DNA from 3 places in the Paenibacillus sp. WG02 genome. Region 2 is predicted to be linked to each of the others. Evidence: riboswitches for the same ligand, from Rfam matches in the RefSeq annotation. Region 2 holds a riboswitch; each other region holds the start of a gene.
The links. A riboswitch is a leader RNA that binds a small molecule or an ion and turns the genes downstream of it on or off. The one in region 2 is predicted to bind cyclic di-GMP.
Positions count from the first base shown of each region.

Region 1 (8,007 bases), 3.4 Mb from region 2:
GAATAAAGTCAGCAATTAGGAGGGAACATCCATGAGAAATCGAACAACGGTTATGGTGAGTATTGTTTTGGCGGTATTAGTCTCGTCGATCGATACCACGATTGCGAATACCACAATGCCGATTATTGTGAACGAAATTGGCGGCAATGACCTGTACGCATGGGCATTTACCTCATATATGGTTCTTTCTACCGTATTAGCTCCATTAGCAGGCAGATTATCTGACCTATTTGGGCGGAAACGGATCTTTGCAGCAGGCATATTGTTGTTTCTTTTCGGATCTGTGCTTTGCGGTCTATCCCAGAGCATGCTGCAGTTGATCCTGTTCAGAGCGATTCAAGGTATTGGCGCAGGAGTGATGATGCCTTTTCCTGCCATCATAGCGGGAGATATTTATCCAGTGGAGGAGCGAGGTAAAGTTCAAGCGTATTTCACAGGGATGTGGGGGTTATCTGCGATATTAGCGCCTTTATTAGGAACGTTCTTCGTGACCTACCTGAGCTGGCGGTGGATTTTTTTCGTGAATATACCGGTATGTATCGTTGCACTTCTTGCCTTGCAGCCGTATAAGGAAGTGTATCAACCGAAGAAAGCAGTGGTCGATTATGGTGGGGCTATTTTGTTTGCCTGCGGAATATCCTTTTTGCTGCTTACTACTGCAGTTGAGCATTATAGCTACATATATGGAGCGTTAGGGGGCATATTCATGATGGCATTCTTTTTATATGAGAGAAAGCATCCTGCGCCGATCGTTCCGTTAAATCTGCTGCGGAATCGTCCGGTGGCGATTATGATTGCAAGCTCGTTTCTCAGCTGCGCGGCGCTCTTTGGGACTTCCAGCTTCGTTCCTCTCTTCTTGCAAAATCAAGGCTACTCGTTGTTTGTCAGCGGAATTGCGCTTTTGAGTACATCGATTGGGTGGATGGCCGTTGCTGTACCATGCGGAAAATGGGTGGTTCGCTATGGATATAAACGTCTTTTAATCATAGGAAATGTGATACTCGTCATTACAGCGGCTTTGTTTTATTTTATACACAAGGGTTCTTCTTTCTGGTACACGTTTAGCGCACTAATGATGCTTGGTCTTGCTTATGGATTAATCTTCACAATAACAACAATCGGTTCACAGCAGCTGGTAGAAGCGCATCAGAAGGGCATTTCCACCTCGCTGCAGCTCTTTGCACGGAATATCGGGACAGCGGTCAGCGTAACGATTATGGGGGCAATCCTTACTAAATCCAGCGTCTTTTATACAGGGATTCACGACATGTTCGTGTTTGGACTTTTGGCAAGCTTACTTTCATTGGCCATGCCGTTTGCTATTCGTTCAGCGTCCAATCTGAAAAGCCAGAAGACGGAGTAACCTCCGAATTCTGGCTTTTCTCATAAAGCATTTGGACTAGCATTTGCATCATGGATAACATAGCTCGTTTCAAATAGCTGGTCAGTAAGCGGAACAGAGAATAAATATCCTTGTATATGTTGACAACCAATTTTCTCTAGAAAAGTGAGCTGTTCTTGAGTTTCCACACCTACTGCAATGACATTCTTGTTTAAACTATGTGACATGGCCATTATAGCTTCAATGATAGAAGATGCAGATATACTGGTGGAAATATCTTGAACGATCGATTTATCAATTTTCAAAGTATTGATAGGAGAATTCTGTAAAAAGCTTAAGGATGAGTAATCAGTTCCGAAATCATCGACAGCGATTTTAACTCCCTTGCGCCGTAAAGCATAAAGCTTTTCCATGATGTTACGGCCGTTATTCATCGATACACTTTCGGTAATTTCGAGTTCTAAATACTGTGCTTCCAGCTCGTTTTGATGCAGAATATCGAGTATCATGGTCACCAAATCTTCTTGATGAAACTGGACAGCGGATAGATTGACTGCAATTGGAACAGGCTCCATACCCGCAGATTGCCATTTTTTCATTTGTAGGCAGGCAGTTTGTAAAACCCATTTTCCGATGGCAATAATTTGTCCGGATTCTTCTGCAATCGGAATAAATTCCTTCGGCGAGACACTGCCTAACTTATGGCTATCCCAACGCAGTAAAGCTTCGACACCGATTATTTTGCCGGAAGGAATATTGAATTTGGGTTGGTACATCAAGATGAGCTCATTATGTTCTATGGCTGTTCGGAGGGATTGTTCGCATGCATTTCACCTCGAATAAAGGACACTCATTTCCTGTTTATAAAAATAATAATGGTTTCCTCCGCGTTCTTTGGCCATATACATGGCTTGATCGGCATTTTTCAGTAGAACCTCGGGATCTTCTCCATCGATCGGATACAAAGAGATACCAATACTGGTGGAAACAAAAACATTGCGCCCGTCGATTTGGAAAGGAGCTTCCAATTGTTGAATGATTCTTTCGGCTTGCACAGCAGCTGACTTCTGATTGCCTAGCGGGTACAAAATCACAAATTCATCGCCGCTTAGTCTAGAGACAATGCTTTGAGCTAACAAACTTTCCGAAAGCAATGCGGAGAACTTCTTCAAAACAAGATCTCCTAAGTGATGGCCTAACGTATCGTTGATGAGCTTAAACCGATTTACATCAAGGAAAAGCAGAGCTAAGCTCTGATTATGTTGTTTGGCGTTGTTTAACGCATCATGGAAAAGCTGATTGAACTGGTTGCGATTCGGCAACCCTGTCAGCAGATCAAAGTAGGCTAGTTGATGTACGATTTCCTCGGACTTCTTTTTCTCTGTTAAATCGCGGATATAAGCTGTATAGACATACATTCCTTTATACGAAGAGCTCGTCATCGTTATTTCTGCGGGAAATACGCTGCCATCCGAACGATAGGCTTTCAATTCGATTCGCTTACCGATAATCGTTTCGTCTTTGGCTGTGAATAGCAGATTTAAGAAGGTTGTCTCCTGGCCATCTTTTTCAAAAAGAAAATCGATTAACGTAAGCCCTAAAGCTTCTTTGCGTTCGTAACCAAAAATCGCTTCAGCCGCCGGATTGAATGCAATGATCTTTCCACTTGTATTAAACATCATGATACAATCGATAGCAGACTCTAGTATGGAAGCGTTGAGTGCTGTTTTGTTACTAAAGGATATGTAAAGAGCAATGATTGAAATAATGAGCACTAGCAGCATGAGGTAAATCAAATAATTATCTATCAGCGTAAGATGCATGAATCAACCTCATTTCGTATAAATAAAAAAGTCCATCCCGAATGAAAGGATGAACTCCTTGACTCGGTAACCTGTCGTCCATAGCATCCAAGTTAGGGATGCCTTAGGTCATGGCTTTGCGTCGCATTGTTTCCAATGGTTTGCTTTTAACGATTCCATATATGTAGTTCAAAAGGCACTGGTAAATGTTGCGAAAAGCTTAAATACCAGTTAATACGCCTCATTATAATTAGTTGAAAATGACGTGTCTATAGCGGTATTTGCATATAAATAGCGAAAAATGTCGAATTCAACTAAGAATAATTTATAATGCTAATTTCTTAAATATTTTGTAGTTCTAGAGATGGATAGGTGAGGCTTAATGAATAAATCAAGCCAAGTTCGAGGCATTATTTTTGATATGGATAATACGCTGCTGAGGTCGAGAATTAATTTCCAAATGATGAAAAAGCAAGTGGCAGACTTCCTTACCGAGAATGATCTATTACCGGTTGATTTTCCGATTCAAGAGCATACCACGTCAACCATGATTGCGTATGTGAAAGCGAAGGGGATGCCTGAAGAGACCTATACAGAAGTGATGAAAATGGTCGTTCATCATGAACTAATAGGTATGGAGGGCGCAGGTCTGGAATCCCATGTTTCCGAGCTTCTAATGATTTTAAAGTCGCACTATGTCCTGATTATTGTGACAAACAATTCGTACAAGTCCGCGGTTCATGCGCTGGAAGAGACCGGAATTCATCCATACTTTGATTTGATTATCGGAAGAGAGCAAATGGCAGCGATGAAACCCTCTCCATCCGGATACTTAGCCGCCAAGCAGCATTTTCCTCAAATTCATGAGCGAGAATGGATATCGGTCGGAGATTCGTGGATAGATGGCAGAGCATCCATAGATGCTGGAATCCCCTTTATTAGTTATGGGACCAACGATCACTTGATGAAGGAGAAGGGGATTACACCTATAGCGAATATTGACAGCTTGCTTAAGTTGTTAGATTATGTGTAGATAACGATTAATGAAAGTAGTGAATAAAGATGTTAGTAAATGTGAAATCCCGACTCAACGAAAATGACATACAAGAACTGCTTAGTTACAGTGTTTTCCCTGATCCGGAGGCGCTTCAACCGGTTCTTGAGAGTTATGAAAATGATGCAAATCTTTGGCTGTTTGGGTATGAATCCGAAGGTATCATGGTGGGCATTATCGGCTTTGAACTGAATGATAATCAGGAGATGACGATCACTCATCTGGCCGTTGAACCGGAGAGCAGAGGGGTAGGCTTTGGCCGAGGGATCATCCTTGAAATTATTGAAGATATGCATCCGGTTCGAATCGTGGCAGAAACGGATGAAGAGTCGGTCCAATTTTATCGAAATATTGGGTTCGTCATCCGCAGCCTCGGGGAGAAGTATCCCGGTGTAGAACGTTTCCTATGTACGTATGAGGTGGAAGAAGCGGAAGAGGAGTAGGTTTGTATAGATGTATCTCTTTTAAAAAGGACCAGAGTCGTCGACCGTCGACTCAGGTCCTTTTTGTGTTGCGTCCAGCATGTGCGTTCGTGGCTAAACGCCACCTCCAACTCAATTGCTAGGTTACATCGATAAGATTACTTTTAAGCGTTGGACTAAATTAAGTGTCATGTTAGCAGGCTTTTCGCATATATTGTTTTAGATTATTAACTTAAAAAAAAGAGTGAAAGCGATTTCGTTTCGTCATTTTAAGTGACAAAATTCACAATGCTGACAAGCTCCGATCCGTTTGCTGTCGAATGTGCAAGTAAGTTTTCTAAGAAATAGGAGGGTGCAGAGATGCTGCATATTGTCGTTTGTATCAAGCAGGTACCTGACTCTAGAGAAATTCGCATTGACCCCAAAAATAATACGTTAATTCGCCAAGGTGTCCCAAGTATCGTGAACTTCTATGATATGCACGGGCTGGAAGAGGCGCTCCGTATTAAGGATGAACAAGGTGCAAGGATTACAGTAGTAACAATGGGACCTCCGCCTGCGGAGAAAGGTTTAAAGGAATGCATCTCCCTCGGGGCAGATGATGCTGTGTTGGTGACGGATCGCGGCTTCGCGGGAGCGGACACGCTGGCGACATCGTACGTTGTTGCCCGAACCATCCGCAAAATTGCTGAAACGTGGGGACCGGTGGATATTGTTTTTTGCGGCAAACAAACGCTGGACGGCGACACGGGGCAAGTTGGGCCTGGCGTCGCATGCCGATTGGATTTGGAACAGCTTACTTATGTCAACAAAGTCGTCAGTGTGGATGAAAAGCGGCGAAAAGTTCGTGTGCATCGGCTCTTGGAAGATGGCATTGAAGTCGTTGAGACAAGCATGCCGGTGCTGATAACGGCACTGAAGGAACTGAACAAGGTGAGACGAGCATCGCTGCCTGGTATGATTCGGGCTGCGCGTTATAAGCCGACTGTTTGGACGACGGCTGATTTTCCGGATCTTGAAAAAGCGAAAATCGGGCTAAAAGGCTCACCAACGATCGTAGCCAAAACATGGGTGCCGGAGGTAAAAGCGGTTAAAACGCATATGATCGCGTTTGATTCGCCGGAAGCAGCCGCTGCTCAGCTAGCTGATCAGCTCATGACGAAAGAGATGCAGACTTTGTTAGACTGGTCTTCGTGAAAGTAAAGCATGTGTACGACCCGAAAAACTCAGAATCACCGTTATGGGAATGGAGGAAGTCACGATGTCAAATGAACAATCACCGGACCAGCCTGAAGTATCGATGCCCGATTGGTCGGCTTATCGGGGAGTATTGATCGTTGTGGAGCAGCGAGATGGAGCTGCGAAGAAGGTTTCCTGGCAGCTGCTAGGCGAAGGCAAGAAGCTGGCAGCGAAGCTAGACGCGCCGCTCATGGCGCTCGTCATCGGCGAAGATGTGGCCCACCTCGCCGATGAAGCCGTGCATTACGGCGCGGACAGGGTGTTCCTATGCGAAGCCCCCGAGCTTCGCACCTACCCGGACTCGGCCATACAGCCGAGTCTGCTTGAAGCTGATCGAGGAAGCGAAGCCCGAGATCGTGCTGTTCGGCGCGACAGCGACGGGCCGCGACTTGGCAGGCGCGATAGCGACGCACCTGCCGACGGGGCTGACGGCCGACACGACGCAGCTCGACGTGGAGCCGCCGCCGTCCAGGCTGCTGCTGGCCAGCCGGCCTTTTCCGAGAAGATGATGGCCACCATCCTCTGTAAGCAGTACCGGCCGCAGATGGCGACGGCGCGCGCCGGGGTGTTTCAGGCGCTGACGAAGGACACGTCGCGCCAAGGTGAAATCATCGCTATCTCCGCGGCGATGCGAGAGGAAGAAATCGCCGCGCAGGTGCTCGACTTCCTGCGCGAAACAGGCAAGCTCAATCTCGAGGATGCCGAGATTATCGTGGCAGGGGGCCGTGGGCTGGGCGGGCCCGATGCTTTCGGGATGCTCGGCGAGCTAGCGGATGCGCTCGGCGGCGTCGTTGGCGCGTCGCGTGCCGCGGTCGACGCGGGCTGGATCGGGCATGAGCACCAGGTTGGTCAAACTGGTGCCACGGTCAGGCCGAAGCTATACTTCGCCATCGGCATTTCCGGTGCAGTTCAGCATACCGTAGGCATGAGTCATGCGGATGTCGTTGTGGCGATAAACAAAGACGAAAAGGCGCCAATCTTTCAATTCGCTCATTACGGCATCGTAGGCGATATGTTCAAAATTGTTCCTGCCATTACGAATGAGATAAGGAAGCGTCGAACTTTATTTGGCATTCAACTAGCAAGTACAGAAAGCTCCTTGCCGTCCGACGATTCGAAGACAGGGGTTAACGTGGTCCTTGAGAGGAGTGAAGCCAAGTGAACGAGAAATTTGACGCGATAGTTGTTGGCGGCGGTCCTGCGGGCGCAGCAGCTGCTTTGACGATGGCACGAGCAGGATTATCCGTTGTTTTGTTGGAGAGGGGCGAGTTCCCTGGGGCCAAAAACATTTTCGGAGGCGTCCTATACCGTAAACAAATCGAAGAGCTGGTTCCCGAATTTTGGAAAGAAAAAAACTTTCCTATGGAACGTTACATTGTGGAGCAGCGCATCTGGATGATGGGCAAAGAATCCATGGTCACCTTCGGGCACCGCAATGAGGCTTACAAAGAGCCTTACAATTGCTTTACTGGACTGCGGGTTAAGTTCGATCAGTGGTTCGCCGACAAAGCCGTTGCCGCTGGGGCGATCCCAATTTACGAAACCGTTGCACTCGATGTGATTCGCGAAGGCAAAAGGATCGTCGGTGTTCGTACCGATCGAGATGACGGCGATTTGTACGCCGATGTTGTTGTCATTGCCGATGGCGTGAACTCCTTGCTCGGCAAAGCGATGGGCATTCACAAAGAATGGATGCCGGACGAAGTTTCGTTGGCTGTGAAAGAGGTCATTGCACTACCTAGGGAGAAAATCGAGGATCGATTCGGACTCGAAGGTGACGAAGGCGTTACGATTGAGTTTATGGGCGAGACCTCGCTAGGAATGGCGGGCATGGGTTTTCTATACACGAATAAAGAAACCATTTCACTAGGCGTAGGCGTTATGGTTAATCATTTGCGGGACAAAAAGGTGAAGCCTTATGCGGTTCTCGATGCAGTTAAGCAGCACCCTATGATTCGGAAATTGATTCAAGGGGGAGAAACGAAGGAGTACTCCGGGCATTTGATCCCTGAGGGTGGCTTTCACTCAATCCCGCCGTTGTCGGGAGATGGCTGGTGCGTCTGCGGGGATGCCGCGCAGTTAATCAACTTTGTGCACCGCGAAGGAACGAATTTAGCCATGACCTCTGGTCGGCTAGCCGGTGAGGCG
Region 1 is NZ_AP036016.1:5,321,497-5,329,503, reverse strand. It holds gene ACBP55_RS24475 (MDR family MFS transporter) at 32-1,363, shown strand; partial or broken gene ACBP55_RS24470 (putative bifunctional diguanylate cyclase/phosphodiesterase) at 1,384-2,148, opposite strand; gene ACBP55_RS24465 (diguanylate cyclase domain-containing protein) at 2,173-3,165, opposite strand; cyclic di-GMP riboswitch class I at 3,228-3,320, opposite strand; gene ACBP55_RS24460 (HAD family hydrolase) at 3,527-4,177, shown strand; gene ACBP55_RS24455 (GNAT family N-acetyltransferase) at 4,219-4,641, shown strand; gene ACBP55_RS24450 (electron transfer flavoprotein subunit beta/FixA family protein) at 4,981-5,817, shown strand; gene ACBP55_RS24445 (electron transfer flavoprotein subunit alpha/FixB family protein) at 5,882-7,021, shown strand; gene ACBP55_RS24440 (FAD-dependent oxidoreductase) at 7,018-8,007, shown strand, end outside.
Region 1: linked by a shared signal. The riboswitch ahead of ACBP55_RS24465 (diguanylate cyclase domain-containing protein) and the one ahead of ACBP55_RS01085 (transglutaminase-like domain-containing protein) in region 2 are both predicted to bind cyclic di-GMP.

Region 2 (8,007 bases):
GCCGCCTGCCGCAGCAATCTCTTGAATCTCCTCAGAGCCCAGCACCCCCAGCTCCCCATGGTCAATCACACCGATGACATTCACAGTAACGCCTTCAGTATGTGCTTGTGCCGCTGCTATTACCGGACTTACCCCTACATTGGAACACCCATCTGTTATTAAAAGAATCTGTTTCATCATGATATATGCCTCCCTGGCCCAAGAAAAGATTAGCTCTCTAGTAGTTCTCCTCCTAGTTTTTCCATTTATGAGAGAGTCTAATCACGAGCTAACTCAGCGAAATAAAAAGACAGCCCACCCAATGGTAATGGCGGACTGTCTCAAGATTGAAGATTTACCTAGTGAATCTCCTTCTTAGGATAAGACCTAGTAAGATTAAAGTGATGCCTGCAATTTCCACGTACAGATGGCTAGATTCTCCTGTCTTTGGGAGGGTCTCTGGCTTCGTGATAGGCGGAATTCCTCCTAAGGGCACATCATTATCAGTATCAATCGGAATGTCAGGCCCCGTTGAAGGTGTTGGCGTTACACTTGGCAATGGTGTTGGTGTTGGTGTTGGTGTTGGTGTTGGTGTTGGTGTTGGTGTTGGTGTCGGTGTCGGTGTCGGTGTCGGTGTCGGTGTCGGTGTTGGCGTTGGTGTTGGCGTCGGTGTTGGTGTCGATTCTGGCGTTGGTGTCGGTGTCGGTGTCGGTGTCGGTGTTGGTGTTGGTGTCGGCGTCGGCGTCGGCGTTGGCGTTGGCGTTGGTGTCGGTGTTGGCGTTGGCGTTGGTGTCGATTCTGGCGTTGGTGTCGGTGTCGGTGTCGGTGTCGGTGTTGGTGTTGGTGTCGGCGTCGGCGTCGGCGTTGGCGTTTGCGTTGGTGTTGGTGTTGGTGTTGGTGTTGGTGTCGGTGTCGGTGTTGGTGTTGGTGTCGGTGTCGGTTCTGGTGTTGGTGTCGGTTCTGGTGTTGGTGTTGGTGTTGGCGTTGGCGTTGGCGTTGGTGTTGGTGTTGGTGTTGGTGTTGGTGTTGGTGTTGTCTTCGTGTTGATCACATTGAGATAAAGTTCATCTCCTGGTTGAAGGGTTATCGGATTATCCTCTTTATTTATTCCATAACCAGAAGGAGCCGCTATTTCAATCACCACATAATCGCCTGCAAGTAGATTGTTAAAGATGACAGAACCTGTTTCATCTGTTGTTAACCTGTCAATAAACGTTTTTGTAACACCCGATTTACGATACAGTTCAAAGGTTGCGCCGCTGAGCACTAAGGTGTTGTTGGCAGAGTCAATTTTCATAACCGTTAATGACCCTCGAACTCCGCTGCCGGTGCCAGATCCGTCCGATACACCTACCACAATTTCCTTGGTCGTTTCTTTCGTGATAGTGGTTTCGTTAGTACCGCTAAGACTGATTTTATTCCATACCGTTTCGTGATCATTAGCCCTAATTAAAGATTGATATTCCAAAATATACGCGGTCGTTATCTGATTGACAAAACTCAGCTCAAATGTTTGTTTACCTTGATTATCCGTATTAATAACAAGCGTGTATACGCCCTTTGTCAATTCGGACCCCTTCATGACATTCCCGTTACTAGCCACGGTCGTAGCAAACAAATGGAATGAATTTGGCAATAATTGTTGGTTGAATGACGGTGTATCTATGATTTTCGCATCGTTTAATGTAGATTGACCATAATTAATTTGGACTGACCAGTTTATTTTATCTCCGCTTTGCCCTCCGCTTTTACTCACATATTCTCCGCCTTTAGGAATGGGCAGGGTCGCTTTGAGATCGCTGGAAGCCGGCTTAGTTCCATCAAAAATTTTAGCCGTATTAGAAACCGTGCTGTTAATCAGTTGACCTTGCAGACTCGTTTTAAAAACGATGTAAAATGGTTCCGAAATGGGTTGAAGGAAATGAACAACTAGCTTGTTTTGGTTATCTACTGTGTATTCATACTTTGAGCGGGCTATCTTTTCACCCTGTGTTGCGTTGCCATTTTCCGGAATGGTCATTTTATATACTTCAAGCGAATCAAGCGAATTAACATTAAAGATTTGATTGGACTCTAGCGTATCTTGAACTTTAGCATCTGTAAGAGTCTTGCCGTTATAGTTAGCCCCCACTGTCCATGTGAGTTCTTTAGTAACAGCGTTATAACCACCGTATTTAAACCCGTTGTTCTTCACTTCATTTCTCGGAATAAATGTTGCAGTTGCTGTTTGCGTCTTTGTTTTTTCAGCGCTGTCGATCCAATCCGCCTTAGCTGAATTCATGAAATTAGTAGTTCCCGGAGGACTGATCAAATCTATATTGAATTCTGTTTGGTAAACAATCGAAATTGGTTCTGAGATCGCATTCGTGAATTTAACTTTGAACCCATCCTCAGCACCGACAGAACTATCAAGGATATAATTCGCCGACGGTAAGACCACGTTACCTTTTTTAATAACTAACGAATCGGGCTTGAAACGCAATCCTTTATTCGAAAATGTATCGGTCACAACTAGATTGTTCATCAACTGACTGTCTCTGTTAATGATGATAAGCCACGATACGGTTTTGGCCTTGTAATCTGCGATTCCAGGATACTTAAAAATTGCCCCCTGTTCAATAGCCCGTGATGCTGAATCACTTGCTCCGCTGCCGGACGTAACGGTATTCGTAATGATCGCATTATTCAAAACCGGATTACTTGCCTTGGTCTGATAAGTAATTTTATAGGCCGATGAAATATCATGATTAAATTGCAGTTTAAATCCTTTCTTGCCAGCAGCTGTTTCCGTTGTGACGGTGTACTCCCCAGTCGGCAATTCACTTCCCAGTGTCTCATTCCCACTTGAATTGAACGTTACGGGATAGATATGAAGGGATCCTGCAACAATTTCTTGTGTATCATTGAATAAGTCCTTTAGGAATGCTGCTGACTGGGCAATTGTCCTTTCATTATAATTATATTTGATTCCCCAACCAATAATTTGCGTAATTGGACTATAGCTTTCCGCTATTTTATCCAAAGAACTTCCACGCGTTATATGGACTGTCGCAGAGGCTTGAACAGGATTTTTATTACTCCCTCCAAACGTTGCTGTATTCACAAAGATATCTTTGTCAAAATCGGTTATTGGTGTCGTATATTGAATGCGGTAAGCCGTATGAATAGGAGATTCATTGAATCGAACAGAAAGATCCGCCCCTGTTCTATTAACTGTATACTTACTGCTATCCACCAATGCTCCTTGTACGACCGTTCCATCTAGATGAACCCCTAAATCATAAACAGCTACAGTTACAGGAACAGATAGACCTATGGGAATAGGGTCCGTCACCACGGCGTTCTGAACAGAATCCAGCGTCTTATTCACATCCACGGTCCAATGAATATCTTTCGCGTTAAACCCAGAGGGTACGCCTCTCTTTTCGATTGTGGAAGTGACCGAGGGCTTTAGATGAAGGATGAAAATCTGTTCGCCAGATTGAATCGGAATTGTAATCGTTACCGTTGTGCTCTCCGTAAGTTTACTTATATCTAACTGTGTTCTGAAAGTGAGCGTGCCATGTACATTGTCATGGCTTTCGATGTAGTTGTTAAAAGTAATCAACACTTGATGACTAGCCTGATCCACATGAAAAGTTCCCAACTGATTCGGTCCCATGTCCAAACCGCCACTGATATCGTTGAAAAGCAAAAATTGCTGCGGCAGAGTGAACGTAAACGTATCACCACTATGGTACCCATGACCGTTTGGCAAAGACCATGTATAGTCTAGCTGCACTTTGGAGTTAGGATCGTAAACATTGCCGGTCACAACTTGTCCCGAGCTGTCATACACAGCCATCGTCACGCTGTCAAGAATATTGTTTGAAATCGTGTTCGCACTAGCCTTGGTAGTAAAGCCAATTCCGTAAATACTCTGCATAAAAATTAATAAAGTAATCAGCAGCGCACTCGTCTTTTTCTTCAACATAAATTCATACCTCCATTCATGATTAATTTTTATTGAGATTATTAGTTGCAACTTATGCACTTGAAACAAATTGTATCATTTTTAATACTATATGATACAACTTGTATTGTAAATCTTGGAATTTAATGTTTTTTTAACATGAACGGCACAAAAAAACCTGTACTCAGTTGAGTACAGGTTTCTTCATTTACTCTAATATATTTTGGAAATTTGATAATTATGATCGTTTTTTATAATATCTATTGTTTCACCGGCTTGTATATGAACAGCGTCATACGTGGTATCGATCGTCACCCATTCCTTACTTTCCTTTAGGAATACTTGATTCCACGCATGATAAGTATCTGGCGCATGGCTTTCAAATCCCATAACTAGACGGGTTGGAATCCCCTGGCTTCTTGCCATTGCCGCAAAAGTAGCAGCAAAGTCATAACAAATTCCATTGGACGCTTCGTAGACCATATCCAGATTAGGTACATAATTGTCTGCTACACTTTGGGCCTTCTCGTAATCATACTGGAAATGTGTTGTGATATATCCATAAATGGCCTTTATTTTGTCGATATCTTTTTCTTTATCTCCAGCTAATTGCTTAGCCTCAATGACCGCCTTCGATTCATCGTTCCAATCGATCAAAGGAATGGACTGTAGAAATACCGCATTCTCGTCTTCCATCTCTAAATCTATTTGTTCTTGCGCAACAACTTTATATTTATTAGCTCCTATGGACTCTCCAATCAGCACTTTATACGGTCCGTTTCCAAGCTGCAAAGGGTACTGGTCCCCTTCTGCGAAGGTGTAATCATATTTGACATTTTCTCTCATTATTCGTACGAGAACTTTGGCGTTCTTATCGTTTGAATAATGAACCGAGATAATTCCTTTATTCAGAGCATCTTTATCGATCACGGAAGGATTGGAAGCTGCAAATATCCCTTGCGGAGCAAGAGTAAACAGAACCGCAGCAATGATCGTTCGTATGATTGGCTTTTTGAACACAAAAAAATCCCCTTTCGGTAACTGGCTGCCAACTTAGTTCGGCTAAGGAAGGCCCTTTAGTTTTGCGTCTCTAGTTTTCGCTAGATTTGCCTTTATCGGAGGAACGCACCGAATCCCTATAATCACTATAGTGATAGTGCAATCTTAACATAGGCTTGTCTCTCTGGATAGACAAAATATTACATTTTATTCCTTAGACTGCACCAGGATTCCCTTAATGGCAATACGATGAGTCGGATTTTCCATAGGATGACAAGTTATTAGCGTAATCTCCCGATCTTTGCCGTTACCCTTCAGCACCCAGACATCCTCTGGGAGGACATACTGTTTGTCCACTACCTTGTAGATATACGTTTTGCTCCCTGTATTCACTTCTATGAAATCCCCTTCAGTAACTTCATCTAATCTATTAAAATTTTTCCCGTAGGTCAGGTTTCGATGACCCGCAATGGCATAGTTACCAACAGCTCCTACTTTGCCTGTTTTGGCAATACTAGCAACGGAAATCTTCAAATTATTCACGGTTGCATCTGTCAAAATAGGGAGCTTTAAATTAATTTTATCGATTGTGAGGACACCCTCTATATTCTTCTGCGGCAAAGTAACAGGCTTCGGTGTCATTTCTGCGGCTAAGGGGCCTGGCTGACTGCTTGGTTGACTGCTCGGCGAGCTGCTTGCTGGCAGAGCTTCCACTTCCGGACTGGAAGAAGGCGCGACCAACCCCGCATTCGTTTCCTCCTCGATGTCAGAGGCTGTCTGATCCATATTCTGCAGATTTTCCTGCCATTGTTTCAAAATTTTGCTCTGCTGATAGCTCTCATAACGATCGTTTAGCGTTGGATAAAGAAAAATGATAATCCCAAGAACGATAAATAACAGTGATAGCTTTTTTCTAATCACAAATGGCACCGCCTTCTCTTGGATCTCACGCAATAATGATACTCCGAGGAAAATTAGATTTGGCATGATTTGTAAACAAACCTATAAATAAGTTAAGCATGCTTCTAATTCTGTGCGCAACCTATTTGGGTATTAATTTACTTGTTTAATCTTAAGGGAATAGCAGCAAATAAAAAGCCATAACAGCAAATGAGCTGTTATGGCTTCTATTCCTCCATTAACTAACCGTCTTCGGACGCTCCATTCGCGTAATGCCTGGCCAGCGGAATGTGGCCCATTCAGGCTGCCTCTTCTCAACCCGAGCAACAACAACGGTCATATCATCTTGAATTTCACCATGATGGTGGCGGAAAATCCTTTCTAATAAACAGTCCGCAAAATCCTGCGGCATCGTCGTATCGATCTCCTGAATCATCCGCTTCATCCACATCTCTTTGTTTACCGCATGTCCCGGTGCATCGTAGATGCCATCTGTCATCATGACGAGGATATCACCGGATTGGAGCGGAATCGAGACCAGATCAACGTCAATCTCGCTCAAGATACCGACCGGCAAATTATTAGCCGATATCGAGATCACTTCCGTCCCGCGCTTAATGAAGCTAGGCGTAGAGCCAATCTTCATGAACGTTGTGTTTGCGTTGTACATGTCGATCAAAGCCATATCTACGGTCGCGTACATCTCATCCGAAGAGCGCAGCATCAACACCGAGTTCAGCGACTTGATCGCCAGCTTCTCGTCCATGCCCGACTGCAGCAGCTGCTGCAGGATGCTCAGAGCCGTCTGGCTCTCCGCACGCGCGCGCTCGCCGTTGCCCATGCCGTCGCTAAGCGCCACGGCATACTTGCCATTGCCTAGCTCCACCGTGGAGAAGCTGTCGCCCGAGAAGAGGTCGCCCCCCTTGGCTGCGCCGGCGACCCCGGTTTCAACCTCGTATTCCTTGGCGGAGCCGAATACGACCGTGCTGTAACCCTCGCCGCGCGCATGCATCTCTTCACGCATGACGGCGACGTTCTCGCCGATGATTTCGCTCAAGAGCGGCGCAATGATTTTCCGGCATTCATCGAAGCCCTTCGTGTATTGATGAATGATTTCAATCTCGATATTTCCTTCATCTAAGGAAATGATGTCGATGGTATGGATGGATAAGCCCAGCTCCTCTAGGGCATTACGAATTTGCTCTTCTTGAAGGAACAGCTCCTGTCCTTCCCGTTTAATCTCCTTGGCCAAGTCCTCCATCACTTGGGACACGCCCGATAGCTGATCAGCCACGAGATGCCGGCTATCCATAATCTGCTTTTTCCAATGCAAATCATTCTTGTACAAGCCATATTGCTGCTTCATCACATCCAACACTTGATCTGTGCGAATGCATACCTTCCTCCATTCCGGTGGAATATTCTTCTTCGTCATACTCTCCTTCATCTCAATTTGGGTCATCATATCGGTCATATACGTATAGGTTTGATAAAATTTTTGATCCCAGCACTGGCTCTTTTTCCAGCAGGAATCACAAGCCTTCTGCGCAACCGCATTCATGAAATGTCCAACTTCCTCCTCCTTGCGGCTCACCGCATCATCCGTCGTCAATTGCTTAAAGCTCCGCGCCAGCTGGCGGAACACTTCGGAGAACTGTTCCACACGTCCGGCTGTAACATCGCGAACCCGCTTCGCATAGTCCTGTTGGGATTTCAGATTTTCCTGCGTGCCAGGTACATATTTAGCAAGTGTCAGAATTAAGCTCCGAGGTGTCAACAGGAAGAGTGCAACAGCTGCAAGCGACTCCCAGGTGGAGTTGATCACGTCAGCCCCTGACCCCATATAGAAAGCAAGTATCGATGACCCCAACAGCATTCCGAAAGCAACAGCCAATCGATTACCATCTTTGAGAAGCCCTGCTAGCATCCCCGAGAAAGCCAGTAAACTCATTTGATAAACCGCATTGCTATTCGCAAGACTTAAGATTAATCCTGTGATGACACCTACCGAAGCTCCGAAAGGCGCTCCCCCCACCAGCGCAAATAATAGAATCAAATAACGGGACAGCACATGTTCAACGGTAATTGGACCTACAACCCAGCTCACCGTTCCTGTCATTACAGAAGCTAACAAGATAATCAGACAAATAATTTCCTCATGTTTCAAATGGTAGTTC
Region 2 is NZ_AP036016.1:239,087-247,093, reverse strand. It holds gene ACBP55_RS01095 (vWA domain-containing protein) at 1-177, opposite strand, end outside; gene ACBP55_RS01090 (collagen binding domain-containing protein) at 335-3,952, opposite strand; gene ACBP55_RS01085 (transglutaminase-like domain-containing protein) at 4,145-4,951, opposite strand; cyclic di-GMP riboswitch class I at 4,965-5,052, opposite strand; gene ACBP55_RS01080 (class D sortase) at 5,138-5,851, opposite strand; gene spoIIE (stage II sporulation protein E) at 6,069-8,007, opposite strand, start outside.

Region 3 (8,007 bases), 2.4 Mb from region 2:
TGGTAAGTTAATTTGCGCAAGCATCAAGAGGTGGTGATAGATGAGAATTTTAACGAAGCAGTGAGAGGTTTGAAAGCGCTTTAAAGATATGAAGGAGTTGAAGGAGGTATTTGATTGTGTCAAACATGAGCAAATTTATTCAAAAAAGTTTGAGCAGAAAATTAAAAATCACGATGGCGATTTTGTTTTTCGTGGCACAGTTTTTCTCATTAAATGAATGAGAAAGATTGCCTACTATCCTGCCATTCTGGCTAGATGGTTGGTAATCTTTTTCATTGGTTGCCCCAATATGGAGTACGTGATACAATCATCCTGACGAACGTTCGGAAGGGGTAGTGGATCAAATGACTGCAACTCGGATCAAAGGGGTAGCCCTCACACAATTTGCCAAAAACGGATATGAAGGTGCGTCGCTTGCAGATATTGCTACGGAGGTAGGCATCAAAAAACAATCCATCTATACACATTTCAATGGGAAAGATGAACTTTTTCTTGATCTGTTTGACGATGTGCTAGCGAAGGAATTGAATTTAATTGTTGAGTATCTCGCTCGCCATAAGCATCTTTCGATTGATCAGCTTCTTTATGGCTTTCTTATCCAATATAAAGATTGCTACGAACAGGATGATAATACCAAATTTTTCTTGCGGGTTGCCTTTTTCCCGCCTTCCCATCTCTATAATGAGATTGTCAAACAAGGTTATAATTATTTAGATACGCTGGAAACGATGTTAATTCCTGTTTTCGATCAAGCGATAGCAGCAGGGAGCATCAATTCTGATGTCAGCAGTGAAATGGCGACAGTTGCCTTCCTTGCTGTACTGGATGGCATGTTTGTAGAGTTGTTATTCGGAGGAGCTGATCGGTCGCTTAAAAGGATTGAAGCTTCCTGGTTCGTATACTGGCGTGGAATCAAATCGTAAAACAGCAGGAGGATCATACACATGAATCGTAATTGGATTTATATATTTATCGGCGCTTTTTTTGAAGTGATTTGGGTTACGGGTTTAAAACATGCGAATACGACGATGATGTGGATAGGCACGATCATTGCGATGTATATCTCTTTTCATTTAGTCATTAGCGCGTCTACCAAGCTTCCTGTGGGGACCGTGTATGCTGTCTTCACAGGAATGGGGACAGCCGGTACCGTATTGGTGGAAATGCTGCTGTTCGGAGAGCCGTTCAGGTTTCTTAAAGTATTCCTAATATTACTGCTTTTATCCGGCGTATTTGGACTCAAATTTGTGACAAAAGAGCAAGATAAGAAAGGAACTGCAGTCTAATGGGTTGGATTTTTCTCATGTTTGCCGGGATGTTCGAGGTCGTAGGCGTCGTGGGCATGAACCAAATAAATAAAGCGAAAACCATCCGCTCCTTTAGCATTTTCATTGTAGGCATTGTCATGAGTTTTGCGCTTCTGAGCCAAGCGATGAAAAGCCTGCCGATGGGCACGTCTTATGCGGTCTGGACAGGGATCGGTACAGTTGGCGGCGCAGTCGTCGGGATGCTGTATTATGGCGAATCTAGTGATTGGAAGCGGATTATGTTCATTGCGATGGTGTTAAGCGCAGCGGTTGGTTTGAAATTAATTTCTTAATCACATAGAAGGGAAAGGTGGGGGCATTCAGTGAGTGATCTATCAGGGAATGACAGGTGTGGAGATTTTAAACATTTTAAAAAGATTAAATGCACAATCGGACGATTATTTTGATTACGCATGACTTATTGATTGCCCAACAGTCGAAGCGGATTGTGAGGTTTCGGGATGGGCGTTGGTTCATTAAATGGAGACTGAATATACAGTAACGATAATGGCCTTACGTGAAGTCGTAGGGCTTTTTGATTTTTCAAGTTTGGGTAGCAAAGATCAGAGATCGTGGCCCCCATTTTATTAATGATGTATCTTTACTTCGTTCAATCTGACAAAATATTTATGAGAACAATGACCGACACACAAACCGAGGTTTTAAAGCGGGTTACGGATCGGGCCGACGATATGTTTAATCGGACTTTAAATGTTTCGAATTTGCTCTCGAACGACTATGATGTTCTGCTACTGCTAAGAAGTTCGGGGCAATCAAATTTAGTTGATTATCCTACATTCCAGAGGGTAATTGGTCTACAGAGTAAAATGGACAACCTGAAGTGTACGATTACCTAATCGGGCTGATGACTCATGTTGCGTCGCCCATGCGAACACTTTTGAGACAGCCCCATTTTCCGTACTCGGTAGTGATTTCATATCCCTCAAGTCTACGCTTGTGGACCCGTTAAACGCGGTTCGATACGGAAAATAGGGCAACTGAAGCTGCTTATTTGTTCGAATAGCTCCTGTTATGGATGCTTAAGCAAGCTACGTTTGCTTATTGATCGCTAATACGCCCAGAGTGTAATGTTTTGCAGAACATTAGCACGATCTGTGGTCTTATCTCACGAGATACCTCGATAGTTAGAAGGAATTAGCACACCTAGCTTGCTTATTCATTCCCTAGCACAATGTAGATATTTTAAATGACCTAGCCGCAGGCTAGGTTAGTACTCAAAATAGAAATGGATATGTTCTACATGTCAATACAGCTAAAAAGAACCTCCATTTCCCACTGAAGTGGAATTGGAGGTTCTTTTGCGTAAAATTCGGGACGTTCTTAATCATGCGAACACTTTGAGGCAGCCCCTTTTTATTGCACAGTATCCGGTAACGGGGCGATCAGCTCTTAAAACGTAAAGTCATTTCGTGCAGTTCTTGAGCCATCCGCGTCAACGCATTCACGGATTCCGAAATTTCTTCCATCGTAGCTAATTGCTGCTCCGAAGCGGCCGCTACACTTTCTGTCTTCGAGAAGGCGACTTCCGTAATGCTGTTCATATCGTGGAGAGAAGCGGTAATTTCCTCTGTGCCTGCCGACATTTGTTGCGATGCGGCAGAAACCTCCTCCATCTGATAGGCCACCTGCTGCACCCCATTCATAATTTTGCGGAATGCTTCTCCTGCTTCCTGCATAATCACGGTTCCGTGTTTGACCTCTATGCTACCTTTTTCCATGGCGACAACTGCAGAACGAGTTTCGCCTTGAATTTGCTGAATGATCCCCGCGATTTGTTCCGCCGATTGTCTGGATTGCTCCGCCAGTTTCCGAACCTCGTCGGCAACGACGGCAAAGCCTCTTCCGTGTTCGCCCGCTCTTGCAGCTTCAATCGCGGCATTCAATGCAAGCAAATTTGTCTGCATCGAAATATCGGTAATAACATCGACGATTTGACCGATTTCATGAGATCGTATACCCAGTTGGTTAACACTCTTGGCCGAATCGTTGACTGATTCTCGGATCAAATCCATTTGGGACATCGCTTTCTGGATCGAAATATTGCCTTCCTCGGCTTCCTTGGAAGCTTCCATTGACATTGCGGATACATTGCCCGAAAATTCGGCAATCCGATTAACTCCGGTAGCCATCTCTTCCATTGCTCTTACGCTTTCGATAGTACTTTGCATCTGCTGATCGGCACCTCCAGCAATGTCTTGAATGGCCGCAACGACATGATGGGTAGTTTGGTTGGATTGTTCGGAGCTTGCTGCCAATTGCTCCGAGCTTGCTGACAAGTTTTGAGACTCGAGGACGATCTTCGCAATGATTTCTCTCAAGCTGGTGATCATTCCGTTGAAATCCTTTGAAAGAAGACCGATTTCGTCTTTGGATTGGTATGTAGCGTTAACCGTTAAATCTCCGTCCTGCGCTTTAGCCATCAATTGCTGGATGCTGCGGACAGGTCTTGTGATCATGTTAGAAATGCCATATCCGATCAAGGAACATAAAGTGACGGCAAGTAGGGTAACGACAATGATGATCGAGGAAGCCAGCTTGGAGCTTTGAACACTTTTCTCGTAAAAGATTTTTGCGTCGTCTTCATTGAACTTAACAACGTTCTCCAGGCTTTTGATCATTTCTGCGCGGATCGGCTTGAACGAATTCACATATTCCTTATGCGCTGCTTCTTTTTGATTGGCAACGGCCAATTCATCCACTTTTTTCTTGGCTTCGTTGTTTTTAGGGATTAAATTGATAAAGCTTTGGTACTGCTCTTGTGCTCTCGAAGTCAGCGTGATCTGCTCGAGAGCTTTTCGTATCGCCTGATTTTTATCGCGGGTTTGAACAATTTGCTGTTGGATTTGCTTAATGATAGCTTCGTCTTTCGCCAGCAGCAATTCAAGCTGCAAAGCATCCATTTGGGAATTGCCGAACAGAAGTCCTTCGACCAGGCTGTTCGGAATCAAGGTTTCTTCGTACATAGCACGGGCATTGCTAGCCATCTTGTTCATGACGAAATAGCCTGTAAAGCCGATAATGAGCAGGAAAACAATGGAAAGACCGAGCATCCCCCCGATTTTCGTTTTGATTCGCAAATTCTTAATGTATTTCATGATCTAAGCATCCCCCATTGAGATATTGTGAAATAAAAAAAGTCCACCCCCAAAAAAAAGAGATGGACGACCTCCAATTTTCGGTGACCCGGCTGCCGTAGATCGAAATCCTTAGGCCCGTAGCTTTGCGTCCTCCTCTTTCGAGAAGTTTGCCTTTTCGTGATATGGGTATATCTATTGGCCAAAGTATAGAATAGCTTTTTGAAAAATACAAGACCTTTTTACTAAACCTAAATACTCACTTAACATACCGTAATGTCGGAATTTAGGGCAATTGTCATGGGTGCTTTAGGGAGGATAGGCCTGCGAATGGCGCTATTACGCGATTATTGGGTTTATTCCCCATATTTATTTTCGGCATAATTTGACAAAAAATGAAGTCTAGTTTATTCTCGGATTTGTCCGGACAAAACTACTTTTTTGGAAACGAGGGGTACATCTTGAGAAAACTACTTTCGAAATTGGCTTTGTCGAGCTTGGCGATGGCACTAGTATTTTCATTCGGTTTGTCTACTGCAGAAGCTAGCAAGGACCCGTCACACACCAATAATAAAAAAGCTAAAGTTGCATTGTTGATTCCGGGTTCCTCCAAGGACGGCGGTTTTATGGAATCTGCTTACCGTGGATTGGCGAAGGCAGAAGAGGATTTCAGAATTAAGGCGACGTTTGTGGAAAATATCCCGCATGACACCGCTCAAATTGCAGATGCATTGCGTGAATTGGCTAATACAAACCCAGATATGATTATTGCTCATGCAGGGCAGAGCTCGGAAGCCGTGAAGTTGGTAGCCAAAGAATTTCCCAAAATAAAATTTGTTAATACGCAAACGAATTTGACCGGCGATAACCTGTCCAGCTATCAGGTAAAACAGGAAGAATCCGCATGGCTGGCAGGCGCAGCTGCAGGACTTTTGACAAAAACGAATGTGGTTTCTCATATTTCCGGCGCACGCGTAGGTCCCGGTCTGTTGGGACGCGCAGCATTTGCCGGCGGTTTGAAATACACGAATCCTGAAGCAACGTTCCTTACAACGTTTACAGGCAACCAGGAAGACGCCGCTCTGGCGAAAAGAGTTGCGCAAGCGCAAATCAACGCGGGGTCGGATATGATCTTCACCATGCTGAATAATGCTCGTTCTGGTGTGACGGAAGCGGCACGCGAGAATGGCGTGTATCAATTCGCTAACGTTCGCGATTATTATGCCGATGCACCCGATGTTTTCATTGGATCTGCGATTTCGGATGCAAGCTTGACCGTATATGGAGCGATTAAAGATTTGACGGAAGGTACGTGGAAGCCGAATACGGTGAAAAAAATTGGACTCGAAAATCCGGATGCCGTTCGACTTGCCTTGTCACCTATTGTTCCACAAGACGTGAAGGATACAATTGCAGCGTTCGCCGATAAAATCAAATCAGGTGAAATTGTTATTCCTTCAGTATATACCGGTCCTGAATTTACAGCTAACTAAGCCTGCGTTCAGATAACGAATCGCCTAAGTGAGCCTCATAGTTCGTATGTTGAGCACTTCTTTAATCCCGAGTGGGGTTAGAGAAGTGTTTTTCTTTTACACTTTTTGTTCAATAGAAATTACCGCGGTTGTGATATTCATCACATGCAAACAACACGCCACGATTTATACTTACAACGAAAAGAAGGGAGGCGCTATTTTTGGAAGCATTAGACTTAAGTCGGTGGCAGTTCGGAATAACAACAGTTTACCACTTTTTTTTCGTACCTTTATCTATCGGTCTTGCCTATCTGATTGCTTGTATGCAAACGATGTATGTGGTCAAGAAGGACGATAAATACAAAGCAATGGCACAATTCTGGGGCAAATTGTTTCTCCTTAATTTTGCAGTGGGTGTTGTGACAGGAATTATGCAAGAGTTCCAGTTCGGCATGAACTGGGCGGATTATTCTCGGTATGTTGGTGCAGTCTTTGGGGGACCGCTTGCCGTAGAAGCCTTGGTTTCTTTTTTCTTGGAGTCAACGTTTCTAGGGTTATGGATTTTCGGTTGGGATCGGCTGTCGAAAAAGGTGCATTTGGCTTGTATATGGCTTGTAGCAATTGGAGCAACTTTATCCGCACTCTGGATTCTGAGCGCGAACTCTTTCATGCAGGAGCCCGTCGGCTACACGATTCAGAATGGACGTGCGGAGATGACGAATTTCTTCGCGCTGCTTGGCAACACACAGCTATGGGTTGAATTCCCGCATGTTATTTATGGGGCGCTTGCTACAGGATCAATGTTCGTAACAGGCATCAGCGCTTATCAAATCATACGCAAACACAGAGTGGATTTATTTAAAGCCTCTTTTACAATAGGGATCGTGTTTGCTCTCGCTGCAAGCTTTATGACAGCTGTAGCTGGACATGAGCAAGCACAGCATTTGATGAAATCTCAGCCGATGAAGATGGCTGCATCAGAAGCACTGTGGAACACAACGGGGGACAGCGCCCCTTGGACCGTATTTGCTCGAATCGATGTCAAGAAGCAGGAGAACAAGTCTCAATTAGAAATTCCTTATGCGTTAAGCATTCTTTCGTATAACAAGCTTACTGGCAGTGTGCCCGGTATGAATCAACTGCAGGCCGAGTACGAGGCGAAATACGGTCCTGGCAATTATATTCCGCCAGTGAAGACGACGTTCTGGAGCTTCCGCATTATGGTAGCGGCTGGCGTACTCATGATTCTGCTTAGTATGCTAGGAACCTACGCCGCATTACGCAATCGCTTGGAACGGTATCGTCATTATTTGAAATGGATGCTACCCGCCATTAGTCTTCCTTTTATCGCGAACTCAGCGGGCTGGATCATGACAGAGGTGGGAAGGCAGCCTTGGACTGTGTTCGGATTGCATAAGACAGAAGACGGGGTGTCACCTCTCGTTTCCTCATCCATGGTAGCGACCTCGCTAATCGGTTTTATGCTTGTTTATGGCATTCTGGCAATCGTGTTCGTGTACCTTATCGTCCATTTTGTACGCAAGGGAGTCGAGGAGGAAGGGCACAATCTTCATGATCGGGATGAACGTGAGGAAAACATGGCAACCCTGCTGTAAGACAGGGGGACTGATGAATAATAAGAAAGTGAGGGGAAATCACCTATGCTTGAAACCTTATGGTTTGTACTGATCACGGTGCTGTTTGTCGGCTTTTTCTTTCTGGAAGGATTTGATTTCGGCGTGGGCATGCTGACGCCGTTCCTTGGCAAGACGGATACAGAAAGGCGTGTTCTTATCAATGCGATTGGCCCCGTCTGGGATGGCAACGAAGTGTGGTTCATTACAGCGGGCGGCGCCATGTTTGCCGCGTTTCCAGGTTGGTACGCCACCTTATTCAGTGGATTTTATATGGCTTTGTTTCTCATGCTCATTGCCCTGATCGGAAGAGGTGTCGCGTTTGAGTTTCGCAGCAAATTACCGAATCCGAAGTGGCGTCAAACGTGGGATTGGATCATCTTCTTCGGCAGTTTGCTGCCCCCGTTGCTATGGGGCGTCGCGCTAGCGAATTTGATGAAGGGGGTGCCGATCGATGCCAATACGAATTACGTGGGCTCGTTTTGGGATTTAATTTCAC
Region 3 is NZ_AP036016.1:2,608,676-2,616,682, forward strand. It holds gene ACBP55_RS11625 (TetR/AcrR family transcriptional regulator) at 345-923, shown strand; gene ACBP55_RS11630 (DMT family transporter) at 945-1,286, shown strand; gene ACBP55_RS11635 (DMT family transporter) at 1,286-1,600, shown strand; gene ACBP55_RS11640 (methyl-accepting chemotaxis protein) at 2,711-4,423, opposite strand; cyclic di-GMP riboswitch class I at 4,503-4,587, opposite strand; gene ACBP55_RS11645 (BMP family protein) at 4,864-5,895, shown strand; gene ACBP55_RS11650 (cytochrome ubiquinol oxidase subunit I) at 6,096-7,490, shown strand; gene cydB (cytochrome d ubiquinol oxidase subunit II) at 7,536-8,007, shown strand, end outside.
Region 3: linked by a shared signal. The riboswitch ahead of ACBP55_RS11640 (methyl-accepting chemotaxis protein) and the one ahead of ACBP55_RS01085 (transglutaminase-like domain-containing protein) in region 2 are both predicted to bind cyclic di-GMP.